2 regions of the Paucibacter sediminis genome follow, and region 1 is predicted to be linked to the other one. Evidence: predicted binding sites of a transcription regulator. Region 1 holds the regulator's gene; the other holds the start of a gene.
What was found. The regulator FNR, encoded in region 1, switches genes on or off when oxygen is low (the NO sensors DNR and NnrR bind a similar motif). The targets are predictions, from matches to a motif close to TTGATNNNNATCAA.

Region 1 (4,689 bases):
GTCGGCGCTCAGGTAGCGATCGAACACCATGGCCACGGCGCGCACAAAGTACCAGCCCATGGCGGTGACCTGGATCGCGCTGGGCTCCACCACCACCAGGCCGGTATCGGCCATGGCGCGCAGGCGCTCCAGCTCGGGGCCGAAGTAGTCCTGCACCTTGATCAGATGCGCCAGCTCGATGGACTCGAACTCCACCCGCCCCTGGCACATCAGCGCCATGATCATGGCGCGCCGCACCAGGTCGTCGCGCGACAGGGCCAGGCCGCGCTCGATCGGCAGCTGGCCATGGGCCAGCGCGTCGTAGTACTCGGGCAGGGTCTTGGCATTCTGGCTGTAGGTGGCGCCGATGCGGCCGATGGCGGAAACGCCCAGGCCGATCAGGTCGCAATCGGGCTGGGTGCTGTAGCCCTGGAAGTTGCGGTGCAACCGGCCCTGGCGCTTGGCCACCGCCAGGCTGTCGTTGGGCAGGGCAAAATGGTCCATGCCGATATAGGTGTAGCCGTGCCCGACAAAGCCGCCGAGCGCGCCCGACAGCATGTGCAGCTTGTCGGCCGCCACCGGCAGCAGTGCGGCGTCGATGCGGCGCTGCGGCTTGAAGCGCTGCGGCAGATGGGCGTAGCCATACAGCGCGATGCGGTCCGGCTTGAGTGCCGCCACCTGGGCGATGGTGCGGGCGAAGGACTCGGGCGTCTGCTGCGGCAGGCCGTAGATCAGGTCCACATTGGTGGATTCGAAGCCCAGGGCACGCGCCTGGATCATCAGCGCTTCCACGCTCTCGTAGCTCTGCATGCGATGCACGGCCTTCTGCACCGCCGGGTCGAAGTCCTGCACGCCAAAGCTCAGGCGATTGAAGCCCAGGCCGCGCAGATGCTGTAGGCGCTCGTTGGTGACGGTGCGCGGGTCCACCTCGATCGAGATCTCGGCACCGGGCGCGAGCTTGAAGCGGCTGCGAATGTCGTCCATCAGGCGCGTCAGCTCCGCATCGCTGAGGAAGGTCGGTGAACCGCCACCCAGATGCAGCTGCGACACCGACTGGGTGCGTCCGAGATCCGCCAGGGTCAGGTCCATCTCCGTGACCAGCGCGTCCAGGTATTCGGCCGCCTTCTCATGGTGCTTGGTAATGACCTTGTTGCAAGCGCAGTAGTAGCAGACCGACTCGCAAAAGGGGATGTGCACATAGATGGACAGCGGCGCGCCGCCCCCCACCACGCCGCCCTGGGCCCGCTGTTGCAGGGCCTGACGGTATTGGGTGGTGGTAAAGGCCTCGACGAAACGGTCGGCAGTCGGGTAGGAGGTGTAGCGCGGCCCGGAAACGTCAAAGCGGCGCAACACGTCTTCGGTGATGCCTGGCAGGGGTTCAGCGACTCTTGGTTCCATGGACCGTACTGTGCCAAGCCCGTTGACAGGGCGTTTGACTTGGGTCAATCTTGCAGCGCGAGCATAGAGAAAGAATGGCGTCAATCTTGAGGAGCATCATGTTCAACTCTATGCACACAGGCACGCCATCGGGTGCGGAATCCGCCCCAGCTCCGGGCCCAGCCACCATAATTCGCCACATGAATGCCAACCACGCCATCAAGATCGAGCCCTTCAAGGTAGCTTGTTCCAGCTGCAACCTGCGGGAGTTGTGCTTGCCCGTCGGCCTATCCAAGGGTGACCTGGATCAACTGGACGCCCTGGTGGCCACACGCCGCAATGTCGAACGCGGCGACACGCTGTTCCGTACCGGGGACTCCTTCCAGTCGCTTTATGCGGTGCGCACCGGTTTCTTCAAGACCTGCGTGTCGTCCGAAGACGGGCGCGACCAGGTCACCGGCTTCCAGATGGCCGGCGAGTTGCTGGGGCTGGACGGCATCAGCAATGACCGCCACAGCTGCGACGCCGTGGCCCTGGAGGACTCGCAGGTCTGCGTGATTCCCTACAGCCAGCTGGAAGAGCTGTCGCGCGAATTCACCGATCTGCAGCATCAGTTCCACAAGATCATGAGCCGCGAAATCGTGCGCGACCATGGCGTGATGCTGCTCTTGGGCAGCATGCGCGCCGAGGAGCGCCTGGCGGCCTTCCTGCTCAACCTGACCCAGCGCCTGCAGGCGCGCGGCTTCTCGGCCTCGGCCCTGGTGCTGCGCATGACGCGCGAGGAAATCGGCAGCTATCTGGGCCTGAAGCTGGAGACGGTCAGCCGCACCTTCTCGAAGTTCCAGGAAGACGGCCTGCTGGAAGTGAAGCAGCGCCAGATCCGCATCATGGATCAGCCGGGGCTGCAGAAGCTGGTCAACAGCACCACCTGCTGAGCCCGGCCGCAAAGCCTCAAACGCCCGCCCAGGCCCGCTACTGAGGCGGGCTTTTTTGTTGCTGGGCCAGGTACAGTGACATCGCCGATGCGGCGCTGATGAGCAGCCAGAAGATCAGGAAGCTGAGCGTGTAGATGGCGGCGCGCGGCAGCGCCATCGGGGCCGCGCCGAACCAGCTCAGATCGCTGGGGTCCACCACCGCGAACACCAGCGCCACGGTCACGCCGGCCATGAAGAAGGACGGCCAGAGGATGAACATGGCCGAACGCACCAGCCCCGGCCGGTCACCTGGCCTGCGCTCAATACCTGCATCGTCCCCTGCTGCGTCCCCTGCTTCACCCATACGCGCCCCCTCGGCTTGTGAGTCTGCTGCGTCAGTGGCCGCCCGTCGCCGCATGGTTGCGGGCCTTCATGGCGGGCTGCAGGGCCGCGCCCTGCTCTTCCGCACTGTCGGCCGACAGGCGGGCTTTGGTCTCGATCACCGGATCCGGGAAACGGATCGCCAGCGTCAGCGTGGCGATGCAGGCGACGATCACCACCGACGGGCCGCCCACCACCAGCCACATCATGCGTTCGCGCCACCAGGGGGCGGGCTTGTCGGCCGGGGTCAGGTCTTGCTGCTTGCTCATGGCGTGCTCTTTCGGATGAATGGGCCGCCGCTCAACGCGGCAGCACAAAGGTTGATTTTTCCATCAGACTGCCGGCGTCGGTGCCCGGGCTGGCGAGGCGGCGGATCTCGAACTGGATCGGATGGGCGCCGGCGCCCTCGCTGGCCGCGACCTCGGGCGGCACGCGCAGCGCCACCGAGATCCAGCGCGCCTCGGCGGGTCCGACCGCGACGACGTCCACCGCGGGCTGCATGCGCAGGCCCAGCAGGCCGGAGGCCGTCAGCGTGAAACGCTGCTCCTGCTCGGTGGCATTCATGATCTGCAGGCGGTAGACGTTTTCCACATAGCCGTCCTCGACCTGCCGTGCCAGCGAGGCGCGGTCGCGCACCACGTCCACCTTGAAGGTGGTGCGCAGCGCGATGCTGGCCATCAGGGCCGCGCTGATGACGAAAAGGATGGCGGTATAGATCAGCACGCGCGGGCGGAACATGCGCGCCAGCAGTTGGCTGCGCGTCAGGTGCTGGGACAGCCCGTTCTGGGTGTCGTAGCGCACCAGGCCGCGCGCATAGCCCATCTTGTCCATCACGCCGTTGCACACATCGACACAGGCGGCGCAGCCGATGCACTCGTATTGCAGGCCCTTGCGGATATCGATGCCGGTGGGGCAGACATGCACGCAGAGATTGCAGTCGATGCAGGCGCCGAGCCCGAGCTGCTTCGGGTCCGCCTTGCGCCCGCGCGCGCCGCGCGGCTCGCCGCGCTCGGCGTCGTAGCTGATGATCAGCGTGTCCTTGTCGAACATGGCGCTCTGGAAGCGCGCATAGGGGCACATGTATTTGCAGACCTGCTCGCGCATATAGCCTGCATTGCCGTAGGTGGCAAAACCGTAGAACAGCACCCAGAACCATTCCCAGGGCCCGAAGCTCAGGGCCAGGGCCTCGCTGCCCAGCAGCTTGATGGGCGTGAAGTAGCCGACAAAGGTAAAGCCGGTCCACAGGCCCAGGCTCAGCCAGACCAGCTGCTTGCCGCCCTTGCGCGCCAGCTTCTCGGCGTTCCAGGGGCCGGCGTCAAGCCGCATGCGTGCGGCGCGATCGCCCTCGAAGCGCTGCTCCACCCACATGAAGATCTCGGTGTAGACGGTCTGCGGGCAGGCATAGCCGCACCACAGCCGCCCCGCCACCGCGGTGAAGAGAAACAGCGCATAGGCCGAGATCAGCAGGATCCCGGTCAGGAAGATGAAGTCCTGCGGATACAGGACCAGTTCGAAGATATAGAAACGGCGCGCGCCCAGGTCGAAGAGCACGGCCTGGCGGCCGTTCCAGTTCAACCAGGGCAGGCCGTAGAACAGCAGCTGCGTGATCCAGACCAGGCTCCAGCGCCAGGTCGCAAACCAGCCCGTGACGGCGCGGGGGTAGATCTTCTTCTGTGCCTGATAGAGCGAAACCATCTCCACGGCGGCATCACCACCGCTCTGGCTGGGCTGGGTCGTGGCGCTGGCTTCGCTGCTCATCAGTTGCTGCTTTTCTGCTACTTCTTACTTGGCGGCCACGGCCGTGGTTTGCGACAGGCTCCACACATAGGCCGCCAGCACGCGGATCTGCTCAGCGCTCAGGCGCGAGGCGTGGGCGGGCATGACGTTGTTCTTGCCGTTGTTGATCATCGCCATCACCGCGTCTTCGCCCCAGCCATGCAGCCAGACCTTGTCGGTCAGGTTGGGCGCGCCCAGGGCCTGGTTGCCCTTGCCGTCCGGACCATGGCAGGCCGCGCAAGCGCCGAACTTGGGCTTGCCC
Region 2 (4,689 bases), 1.0 Mb from region 1:
GTGCGTGATGAGCAGAATCGTGGTGCCCTGGGCGCGCAGCTTGCGCAGGGTCTCGAACAGCTGCTCGGTCTCCTGCGGGGTCAGCACCGCCGTGGGTTCGTCTAGGATCAGGATCTTGGCGCCGCGATACAGGGCCTTGAGGATCTCCAGGCGCTGCAGCTCGCCGACCGGCAGTTCGCCCACCAGCGCGTCGAGCTGCACCTGCAGGCCGGTGCTCTGCATCAGGGCCTCGAGCTTGGCGCGCACGGCACGCTTGCCGCGTGCCAGGAAGAAGGTGGGCTCGGCACCCAGCATCACGTTGTCCAGGCAGGACAGCGTGTCCACCAGCATGAAGTGCTGGTGCACCATGCCCACGCCCAGGGCGATCGCCTGGTGCGAGTTGGCGATGCTGACGCGCTCGCCGCCCACCTCGATATGGCCCTCGTCGGCCTGGTAGTAGCCGTAGAGGATGGCCATCAGCGTGGACTTGCCGGCGCCGTTCTCGCCCACGATGCCATGCACCGTGCCGGGCGCCACCGCCAGCGTCACGCCGCGGTTGGCCTGCACCGCGCCGAAGCGCTTGGAAATCTCGCACAGCCGGACCGCCGGCGCGCGCTTGGAATCAGACATGGGCCGCTCTGCTATTGGCTGCTTCTTCAATACTTGCAGGCGTTGTCGGCCATGTAGTCGGCCACCTTGATCTTGCCGGCAATGATGTCGGCCTTGTAGGCCTCGACCTTGGTCTTCAGCGCGGGCGTGATGAGCTTGGCGTTGTGCTGATCGACGGCGTAGTCGACGCCGCCCTCCTTGAGCCCGAGCACGCTGACGCCGGCCTTCCAGTCCTTCAGCACGTTGTAGACCGCCACGTCCACGCGCTTGACCATGGAGGTCAGCATGGTGCCGGGCTGGATATGGTTCTGGTTGCTGTCCACGCCGATGGCCAGCTTGCCGGCATCCTTGGCGGCCTGGTAGACACCGGTGCCGGTGCCGCCGGCGGCCGCGAACACCACGTCCACGCCCTTGGCGAACTGGGCCTTGGCCAGCTCACCGCCGCGCGTGGGGTCGTTCCAGGCGGTGGCGGTGGTGCCGGTCATGTTGGAGAACACCTCGGTCTTGGCATTGGCCGCCTTGGCGCCCTGCTCGTAGCCGCACTGGAACTTGCGGATCAGCGGGATGTCCATGCCGCCCACGAAGCCGACCTTGCCGGTCTTGCTGCTGAGCGTGGCCATCGCGCCGACCAGGAAGCTTCCCTCATGCTCCTTGAACACCAGCGACTGCACATTGGGCTGGTTCACCACCATGTCGACGATGGCGAACTTGGTCTTGGGGAACTCCTTGGCCACCTGCTCCAGCGCCGAGGCCTGGGCAAAGCCGATCGAGATGATGGGGCTGGCGCCACGCTCGGCCATGCGGCGGATCGCCTGCACGCGCTGGGTCTCGTTGCTGATCTCGAATTCGAGGTACTTGCCGCCGGTCTCGGCCTTCCAGCGCTCCACGCCACGGTAGGCCGACTCGTTGAAGGACTTGTCGAACTTGCCGCCCATGTCGAAGATCACCGCCGGCGTGGCCTGCGCGATGGCGGCGGACGAGGCGGCAAGGGCCAGGGCAGCGCCGGCCAGCGTAGACAGAGTGAGCTTCATTGCGGTCCTATACAAGCTTGCACAGGTTGGGATAGACGCCAGCATGCACGGGGGCGGGCCCGAACGGCGATTCTTGCGGATCGGAACGGGCGGCCGGCGGGGATAGAGGCATTCTAAAAAACGCGAGTGTATCGGCTTCTAAGGAAAACGCTAAACGTTTGCGCGCCCGTCATTGCTCGTTTGCGCAAATCCGCGGCGCCGCAGCAAATTGCGCCAAATCAAAGCATCTGGGCAAACAAAGCCATCGGGATCTAAATGCGATTTCTTCGCATTTAGAATGAATCCGTCGCTCTCAACCGCTCCGCAAGGCCCGCCCATGTCCCAGCCCGCTTCCATGTTCACGCTTGCGCGTGCCTCCCTGGGTGCAGCCCACCGTGTGGCCGGGCTGGCGGCGCCGGCGCATGCGCCGGAATGGCCGCAATGGCTGGAGGAAATCGGCTTCGTCGCCGGTGAGCATGTCAGCGTGCTGGCGCGCGGCCTGCCCGGTGGCGACCCGCTGGTGGTGCGTATCGGCCAATCCACCTTTGCGCTGCGCGAGGCCGAAGCCGCCTGCGTGCAGCTGGTGGCGGCCTGAGCCCGCGGCATCTTTCGCATGACGGCATCCTCGGTCATCCACATCCACCCGGCCGGCCCCTTGCTGGCCCTGGTGGGTAATCCGAACTGCGGCAAGACCGCCCTCTTCAACCGCCTCACCGGCAGCCGCCAGAAGGTGGCCAACTACGCCGGCGTCACCGTGGAGCGCAAGGAGGGCCGGCTCAAGACCCTGGCCGGCAAGAGCCTGCGCCTGCTGGATCTGCCCGGCACCTACAGCCTCTACCCACGCTCGCCCGACGAGCGCGTCACCTGCGATGTGCTGGCCGGACGCGCCAAGGGCGAGAAGCGGCCCGACCTGATCATCTGCGTGCTCGACGCCACCAATCTGCGCCGCAATCTGCGCCTGGTGCTGTCGCTGCAGCGCCAGGGCCTGCCCTGCGTGGTGGCGCTGAACATGGCCGACCTGGCCGCCGCGCGCGGCCTGCACATCGATGCCCAGGCGCTCGCCGAGGCGCTGGGCGTGCCGGTGGTGCGCACCGTCGCCACCCAGGGGCATGGCCTGGACGAGTTGCGCCAGTTGCTGGACCGGCGCGACGCCTGGTCCGCACCGCAAGCGGCCGCCAGCGCCCACCCCAGCCATGAGGACCAGGCACGGGTCAACCGCATCCTGCACGAACTGGGCCTGGACGCCCAGACGCCCGAACTGCCCAGCGACCGCCTCGACCGCTTCGTGCTGCACCCGGTGCTGGGCCCGCTGCTGCTGGCGCTGCTGCTGTTCCTGCTGTTCCAGGCGGTGTTTTCCTGGGCCGAGGCGCCCAAGGACCTGATCGAGGCCGGTGTGGCCTGGCTGGGCGAGCAGGTCGGCAGCGCCCTGCCGCCCGGCTGGCTGCGCAGCCTGCTGGTGGACGCGCTGATCGCCGGCGTGGGCAGCGTGCTGGCCTTTCTGCCGCAGATCCTGATCCTGTTCTTCTTCATCCTGGTGCTGGAGGAGTCGGGCTATCTGCCGCGCGCTGCCTTCCTGCTGGACCGCATCATGGGCAGCGTCGGGCTCTCGGGGCGCAGCTTCATTCCCCTGCTCTCCAGCTTTGCCTGCGCCATCCCCGGCATCATGGCCACGCGCTCGATCGCCAATCCGCGCGACCGCCTGGTCACCATCCTGATCGCGCCGCTGATGACCTGCTCGGCGCGCCTGCCTGTCTATGCGCTGCTGATCGGCGCCTTCGTGCCGCAGCGCGCGCTGTGGGCCGGCATCGAGCTGCAGGGCCTGGTGCTGTTCGTGCTGTACCTGGCCGGCATCGTGGGCGCCATGGCGGTGGCCTGGCTGCTCAAGCGCTATACCGGCGGCCACCACACCCGGCCGCTGATGATGGAGCTGCCGGCCTACCACTGGCCGCATGCACGCAATATCGCCATCGGCCTGTGGCAGCGCGCCGAGATCTTCCTCAAGCGTGTGGGTGGCATCATCCTCACGCTGACGGTGCTGCTGTGGCTGCTGGCGAGTTTCCCGGCGCCGCCGGACGGTGCCTCCGGGCCGGCCATCCAGTACAGCCTTGCCGGCATGCTGGGTCGAGGCCTCGCCACCCTGTTCGAGCCGATCGGCTTCAACTGGCAGATCAGCCTGGCACTGGTGCCAGGTCTTGCCGCCCGCGAGATCGCCATCAGCGCGCTGGGCACGGTCTACGCGCTCTCGGCCACGGCCGAGGATGCGGCGCAAGCCCTGACCCCGTTGATCGCGCAGAGCTGGAGCCTGCCCACCGCCTTCTCGCTGCTGGCCTGGTATGTGTTCGCGCCGCAGTGCATCGCCACCCTGGCGGCGGTGAAGCGTGAGACCGGCGGCCTGCGCATTCCCCTCATCATGCTGGGCTATCTGTTCGCGCTGGCCTATGCGGCCTCGTTCGTGACCTTCCGCGTCAGCAGCTGGCTGCTCAGCTGAACGCCAGATCGCCCTGCGCGCGCGCCGGCAGCGCTGCCTGCATGGCGTGTGCAATCAGGTCCATATCGGCCACGCTGAGCGCAAGCAGGCCGAAGCGGAACTGGTAGCCCCAGTTGCGCTGGCCGCGCGTCAGATCCAGGCGCTCCAGCAGAGGCGCGATCGGCTGCGGCCGGGCCGCCAGCCAGTCGACATCGCGGCGGAAGGGGCAGAAGCCCTCACCCATCTCCACCTGGTAGGGGCTGCCCCGGCGCAGCGTGCCGATGGCGGTGAAGGCCTGCAGGCGATCCTGGCCGCCAAAGGTCTCGGTGGGCGAGTAATACACCACCCGATCGCCCGGTGCGAGCCGGCGCAGCGGCGCCGCCTTGCCATGGCAGACCTGCATAAAGCCCTCGGCCCGGCCGCGCCGCACATGCTCGGCGCTGGCCACCGCCAGCCAGTTGCGCGGGCCGCTCACGGGCTCAGCCCTGGACCGCGTGGAACACGCGCAGACGATGGCCGTCGGGGTCGGCGGCGCTGAAGGTGTAGCCGAAATCCATCTGCGTGGGCGTCTGGATGATGGGCAGCCCCAGGCTCAACCACTTGGCCAGCAGCGCGTCCACCGCG

Region 2: the regulator FNR is predicted to act here: its motif matches at 1,828-1,841, upstream of PFX98_RS17885 (FeoA family protein).

The regions. Positions count from the first base shown of each region.
Region 1 is NZ_CP116346.1:4,883,254-4,887,942, forward strand. Features, by position in the region: gene hemN (oxygen-independent coproporphyrinogen III oxidase) at 1-1,377, opposite strand, end outside; gene fnr (fumarate/nitrate reduction transcriptional regulator Fnr) at 1,557-2,291, shown strand; gene PFX98_RS22670 (hypothetical protein) at 2,329-2,550, opposite strand; gene PFX98_RS22675 (hypothetical protein) at 2,666-2,920, opposite strand; gene ccoG (cytochrome c oxidase accessory protein CcoG) at 2,952-4,409, opposite strand; gene ccoP (cytochrome-c oxidase, cbb3-type subunit III) at 4,434-4,689, opposite strand, start outside.
Region 2 is NZ_CP116346.1:3,854,021-3,858,709, reverse strand. Features, by position in the region: gene PFX98_RS17895 (ABC transporter ATP-binding protein) at 1-609, opposite strand, end outside; gene PFX98_RS17890 (BMP family lipoprotein) at 636-1,619, opposite strand; gene PFX98_RS17885 (FeoA family protein) at 1,936-2,193, shown strand; gene feoB (ferrous iron transport protein B) at 2,212-4,086, shown strand; gene PFX98_RS17875 (EVE domain-containing protein) at 4,079-4,540, opposite strand; gene PFX98_RS17870 (VOC family protein) at 4,545-4,689, opposite strand, start outside.